One region of the Arthrobacter sp. 01L42 genome, then DNA from elsewhere that is predicted to be linked to it. Evidence: riboswitches for the same ligand, from Rfam matches in the RefSeq annotation. Region 1 holds a riboswitch; the other holds the start of a gene.

Region 1 (3,199 bases):
TGGATACGGAGGCCGCCATGCTGCCGTTCCAGCCCTCGGTGGACCACTTCCACGAACGCACGCGCCCGTCGGACTGGTACGAGGCCCTCATGAAGGCCTACGTGATCGACACGGTCGCCGCGGACTTTTACGGCGTCGTGGGCCGGTACGTCGACGCCGCGACCCGTGAGTTGATCGGGCAGGTCCGCTCCACCGGTGAGTCCACGGCCGTGCTGCAGGCGCGCATCAAGGCGGCCCTGGCCGATGACCCCCGGCTGGCGTCGCGCCTGGCGTTGTGGGCCAGGCGTCTGCTGGGGGAAGTACTGAACCACGCCCAGCGTGTCAGCGCTGAGCACGCGTTCCTCGGCGGACTGTCGGGGCTGGACGACGCCGGCGCCCGGGCGCTGGTCAATGGCCTGGCGGCCGAACTTGCAGCGAATCACGCGCGCCGGATGACGGAGCTGGGTCTCGCCGGATAGTTTCAGTGCCGGCCGGCATTACGGGCTGGGGACCTGCTTAGGATGCGGCGGCGTCCAGCGCCGCCAGCAAGGCTCCGGCGGCGTGGGCCGGATCAGTGGCGTCGGTGATCGCCCGGACCACGACGATCCGCCGGGCACCGGCATCGACTACCTGCTCCACGTTACTGAGGTCGATCCCGCCGATCGCGAACCACGGCAGCACGCTTTCGTCGACCTTGCCGGTTCCCTCCGCGTCCGCCCCGCCGATCGCCTGGGCGGCGTAGCGCACCAGATCGAGGCCGACGGCGGCGCGTCCGGGCTTGGTGGGCGTCGCCCACACGGGGCCCACACAGAAATAATCGAGCCCTTTGCGGCCTGGCGCGGCAGCGATGGCGGCGTCCACCTGCTTCGGGCTGTGGGTGGACAGGCCGATCACGGCATCCTTGCCGAGAAAGCCGCGGGCGGCGTCGAGCGAAATGTCCTTCTGACCGACATGGAACACCGGAGCCCCGGACAGGGAGGCGATGTCCGCCCGGTCATTGACGGCCCACAGCCGCCCGTGGCGCTGCGCCGCGGTGTGCAGGACCTCCAGCAGTTCCAGCTCCTCGGAGGCCTCGAGCGACTTGTCGCGCAACTGGATGATGTCCACGCCGCCGGCGAAGGCGGCGTCCACAAAGTCCTCGAAGTCGCCGCGGTCCCTGCGGGCGTCGGTGCAGAGATAGAGGCGGGCGGTGGTGTGGAGAGGGTCCTGGCTCATGGGACCAGCCTAGTTCCTCTAAACTGGGCGCATACCGCGGGAGCCCGCAGCAGCCATGTCGCCGCTGCCCGGCTGAGAGGGCGTCAGAGCCGACCGCTTGACCTGATCCGGCTAGTACCGGCGTAGGGAAGGAATTTTTCATGGGCACACGAGCAGGCCGTGCAGCCGGAGCCGCAAATGACGCCGCCGCCCAGGTTTGTGACACAGGGCCCGGTACCGCAGAGGGAATCACCGCGGGGGATACGACTGCCGACGTGGCCGTGATCGGCGGCGGGGTGATCGGCCATGGCATCGCGTTCGAGGCCATCCGCTCGGGCCGATCCGTGGTCCTGATCGATGATGCTCCCGGCAGCGGAGCCAGCTGGGCCGCGGCCGGCATGCTGGCCCCCGTGAGTGAACTGCACTACCAGGAGGAACAGCTCCTGGAACTGATGCTTGAGGCCTCCCGGTTGTGGCCAGGATTCGCTGCGGCTCTCGACGCCGGTGCCGCCGGCGCGGATTCCCCGGCGGGTACCGGCTACTTAACGACGCCGACCCTGGCGGTGGGGGCCGACGCGGCGGACCGGCGCGCCCTCGCGGACTTGAGGGAAGTCCAGAAGGCATGCGGCCTGGCCGTGGAGCCACTGACAGTGCGCGAGGCGCGCACCCGGGAGCCCCTCCTGAGTCCCGGCATCTCGTGTGCCTTCGACATCCCGGCCGACCACCAGGTGGACCCCCGCCTGCTGATCACCCGGCTCGCCGGCGTGCTCGGTGCGGAAGGCGGCAGCTTCGTCCGGCGGCGCGCGGCAGGACTGCTGTGGCAGGACGGACAGGTGGCGGGTGTGCGGTTGGCCGGCGGCGGTACCGTGCGGGCTGCCGAGACCGTGGTCGCCAACGGGCTCGGCGCCGCCGCGCTCGAGGAGCTACCGGCCGGGCTGGCGCTGCCGCTGCGGCCCGTCTACGGCGACATCCTCCGGCTCCGCGTGCCTCCGCATCTGCAACCGCTGCTCACGGCCACCGTGCGGGGCATGGTGCGCGGCATCCCGGTGTACATCGTCCCCCGCCAGGACGGCACCGTGGTGATCGGGGCCACCCAGCGGGAGGATGGACCGTCGGATCCGCACGCAGTTTCCGCCGGCGGCATTTACCAGCTGCTGCGGGATGCCCAGCAGCTGGTGCCTGCGGTCGCCGAGCTGGAGCTTTTGGAAGCCACGGCGCGGGCGCGGCCCGGAACCCCGGACAATGCCCCGCTGCTGGGGCGGGTCGCACAAGCGGACGGCGGCGACGTCCCGGGACTCATTATCGCCACAGGATTCTTCCGGCACGGCGTCCTGCTGACCCCCGCCGCTGCCGCCGTGTGCCGGCAACTCATGGATTTCACGCCGGACCCGCGCTGGGCCGGGTTCCGCCCCGACCGTTTTTCCCGCATCCCGGTTACGTCCGGGGACAGCCCTAAGAAGGAAGCAGCATGAACATCCGACTTAACGGAACGGATCAGAGCGTCGCCGACGGCGCCTCCGTCTCCGCACTCGTCAGCCAGCTCACTGGCCGGAGCATCGGCCCCGACGGCCGCGCCGCCGACGGGCGGAAGCTCGGTGTCGCCGTCGCCCGCAACGCCGAAGTGGTGCCGCGCAGCCAGTGGCACGCCACGGCGCTCGCCGACGGCGACGACGTCGAACTTGTCACGGCAGTCCAAGGAGGATGACCAGCATGAACGAGACGACGTTCGCAGGAGCACAGGCCGTCCCCATGACCGGTGCGGTGGCCGATCCGTTCGTGGTCGACGGCGTAAGGCTCGGCTCCCGCCTCATCATGGGAACCGGCGGTGCGCCGAGCCTGGACGGGCTCGGGGCGGCGCTGGTGGCGTCCGGGACGGAGCTGACCACGGTGGCGATACGCCGCTATTCGCCGGCGGAGACGGGCTCGCTGTTCCAGCTGCTCGAGGACCATCAGATCCGGGTACTGCCCAACACGGCAGGCTGCTTCACCGCCAAGGACGCCGTCCTTACCGCCGAGCTGGCGCGGG
Region 2 (3,199 bases), on a different contig from region 1:
GCCTGTCTTGTCCAGGCAGCGGCCCACAGCGTCGCGGACCTCCAGGACGCCCGCGGGGTCGAGGTTGGCGGTCGGCTCGTCGAGCAGCAGCAGCCCTGGCCGCATCGCGAGGATCCCGGCGAGCGCCAGCCGTTGCTTTTGGCCGCCGGAGAGGGCCGCCGTCGGGTGGTCCAGCGGCAGCTGTCCCAGCCCGACGTCGTCGAGGGCCTCTCGCACGCGCGGCCAGATCTCCGCCGCCGGGACGGCGAGGTTCTCCGCCCCGAAGGCGACGTCGTCGCCGAGGCGGGAGAGCACCACCTGCGTTTCCGGGTCCTGCTGCACCAGCCCGGCGCGGCCGCGCTGCGCCCGTGGCGCGGCACCGTCGATCAGGAGGCTGCCGGTCTCGTCTGCATCTTCGGCGTCGCCGGAGTCGCCGGAGTCGCCAGCCGCGCCGGCGCCGGCCGCGCCGTCGCCCAGAACGCCGGCCAGGGCGTGGAGCAGCGTCGACTTGCCGGCGCCGGAGGGCCCCAGCAGGAGCACGCGCTCCCCCGGCTGGATGTCCAGGTCAAGGCCGCTGACGGCGGGCCTGGTTCGTCCGGCATGCCGCCAGCCCCAGCCGCGGGCCGTGACGGCGGCCGGCCGGACGCCCGGTGAAGATCTCATGATTCTCTGCAGGATTCAGCGACGGGGCTCAGGAGAAGACGGGCTCCGTGGCGGCCTTGCGGGAGGCAAAGGAGCCCAGCACTCCGGTTTTCGCCAGGCCGCGGGTGGCGAGCCAGGCCAGTCCGCCGGCAATCACTGCGCCGGAGATCGTGGTGAAGACGATGTAGGCGAGCTTGTCGCCGGCTTCGTAGGCGATGTTCCAACCCCACGGCAGGAAGGAATCGTTCAGGCCGCAGAAGAGGCCCGCGCCGGCGCCGGCCAGCACGGAGACGGGCAGGTTGAACTTCTTGTAGAGGAAGGCCGCGAAGACCAGTTCGGCGCCGAGGCCCTGCAGGATGCCGGAGATCAGCACCGTGGTGCCGTACTGCGAACCCATGATGAGCTCGCCGGTGGCCGCGACGGTTTCGCAGAAGAGCGCGGCGCCCGGCTTGCGGATGATGAGCATGCCCAGCACTGCCGGGATCATCCAGCCGCCGGCGTAGAGTCCGCTCAACGGCGGGTAGACCGCGTTGACCGGAGTCGAGATCAGGTTCGCGCCCTGGGACCAGGCCCAGAAAATGACGCCGCCGGCAACGGCGATCAACGCGGCCACCACAATGTCCACCACGCGCCAGCTGTAGTTGCGCCGGGCGGATGAACGGCTGGCGGAACCATGCTGTGCTGAAATATCTGTCATGTCGTCCTCCTGAGGAACAGGAGGGGAGGGTGCGCCGGCCGGTCTCGGCTTCCGCCGCCCTCCGCGCATCCTGAGAACTCGACTCCCTTGCGCCGGTACTAACCGGATCAGGTTCGAGGGTCTGCGGCTGTCCGCACTCTCAGCGCCCACCAAAGGTTTCCCCGGATTGTTCCGGCGATGCCCGACGGCGGCGCTCCCCTGTCGTAATTATTTTCGCCCTTGTGGGCTGGCTCAGTTTACACCCGGACGGCCGGGATTTCAGTGGTGTGCCGTCACAATCGTGGACCGGACGGCGGCAGTCCCGGCGGCCCGGAAAACCCTCTTGGTAGAGTCGTCGTGCCGGACCCCCGGACCCGCCAGCGGGCGGCCTCGTCACCCACCGGAAAGCTGGAATATTTTGTCGCACACACCGGTCACCCAAGATCCCTCCGGGGAATACGATCCCGACTCCAATGAGCCGCAGCCGCGGGGTTCCCTGGCGGCGCTCATTGGCCGCGTGCTGGCCGAGATAGAGGCGCTCCAGTTCGCGTCGTTCAGCAAGGATGACGCCCTGGACCTCGGGCTCCTCCTTGTCGAGCTGGGCAGGCAACGCTCGCTGCCCATCGCCGTCGACATCACCAAAGGCGAGCAGGTGCTCTTCCACGCCGCGCTGGACGGCGCCACACCGGACAATGAGCGCTGGATCAACGCCAAAAAGCGCACCGCCATGCGGTACGAGGTCCCGTCCCTGCTGGTGGGCCTCCGGGCCCGCGCCGCCGGCGGAAGGATCGAGGACAACGCCTGGTGGGATCAGTCGGAGTTCGCCGCCCACGGCGGGGCGTTTCCCATCTACGTGCGCGGCACGGGCGCCGTCGCCGTCGTCACCGTCTCCGGCCTGCCCCAGAAGGCGGATCACGAACTCGTGGTCGAGGCCCTGCGGATGGTCCTCACCCCGGAACGCTAGGCTAGGGGAAAACCGTTCCCGTCCCAAGGAGACCGAAGAATGAACATCCTCATCAAGCTGCTCGGCACCGGCGTCAGCCTCCTGGCCGGCTTTGCCGGCACCAAGCTGGTGGACACCATGTGGGAAAAGTCCACGGGCAACAAGCCGCCCAAGGGCCAGGAGGACGACGTTCCCACCACCCTGCGCTCGGCCCTGACATTCGCCCTGATCTCCGCCTCGGTCAGCGCCATCATCCAGGTGCTCGCCAACCGCGGCACCCAGCGCGCGATCACCCGCTTCGCCAAGACCCAGGACGTCGTCTGACCTGACCCGACCGGCCGCGGCGCCCGCCGCGGCCGTCGAATGCCCCGGACGGGTCCGCCTGGCCGGACGGGGCTCAGCGGTCGTCGTCGTCCGCTCCGTGCGTGGCCGCCTGCTGGGCGGCCTTCTGGACTACCGCCTCGAGCTCGTCGGAGCTCAGCAGCTCCGGGTGCAGGTGCTTGGTCCGGTAGCCGGCCCGACCCACCATGTGAGCGGACACGGGGACGGTGAGCAGCTGGAAGAGCCAGGCCACCAGCAGGACGGGCCACACCGACCAGGTGCGCATCTGCAGGCCAAGGGCCGCCAGCAGCAGGAACAGGCCGAGGACCTGCGGTTTGGTGGCCGCGTGCATCCTGCTCATGAGGTCCGGGATTCGCAGCAGCCCGATGGCGGCCGCGAGGGACATCAGGGCTCCGGTCACCATGAACACGGCAGAGACGGCGTCGATCACTGTGTCAGGATTCACGGACGCCCTCCCGCCTGTCGGCCACGAACCGGGCCACGGTGACCGAGCCGACGAATCCGATCAGGGAAATCGCAACGAGCAGCATCAGGTTGTTCAGGTGCCGGTTGGCGGCCATGTCGATGCACAGGGCCGCGCCGAAGATGGCCAGCAGCACGTCGGCGGCCAGAACCCG

Evidence for each region. A riboswitch is a leader RNA that binds a small molecule or an ion and turns the genes downstream of it on or off. The one in region 1 is predicted to bind thiamine pyrophosphate.
Region 2: another riboswitch for thiamine pyrophosphate. It lies ahead of AC1DN2_RS14030 (ECF transporter S component); the one in region 1 lies ahead of thiO (glycine oxidase ThiO).

Annotation. Positions count from the first base shown of each region.
Region 1 is NZ_JBFTSL010000010.1:147,824-151,022, forward strand. Features, by position in the region: gene AC1DN2_RS11100 (ferritin-like fold-containing protein) at 1-458, shown strand, start outside; gene thiE (thiamine phosphate synthase) at 496-1,194, opposite strand; TPP riboswitch at 1,221-1,341, shown strand; gene thiO (glycine oxidase ThiO) at 1,335-2,645, shown strand; gene thiS (sulfur carrier protein ThiS) at 2,642-2,878, shown strand; gene AC1DN2_RS11120 (thiazole synthase) at 2,884-3,199, shown strand, end outside.
Region 2 is NZ_JBFTSL010000015.1:57,521-60,719, forward strand. Features, by position in the region: gene AC1DN2_RS14025 (ABC transporter ATP-binding protein) at 1-642, opposite strand, end outside; gene AC1DN2_RS14030 (ECF transporter S component) at 671-1,318, opposite strand; TPP riboswitch at 1,385-1,528, opposite strand; gene AC1DN2_RS14035 (heme-degrading domain-containing protein) at 1,716-2,261, shown strand; gene AC1DN2_RS14040 (DUF4235 domain-containing protein) at 2,301-2,564, shown strand; gene mnhG (monovalent cation/H(+) antiporter subunit G) at 2,638-2,985, opposite strand; gene AC1DN2_RS14050 (MrpF/PhaF family protein) at 3,017-3,199, opposite strand, start outside.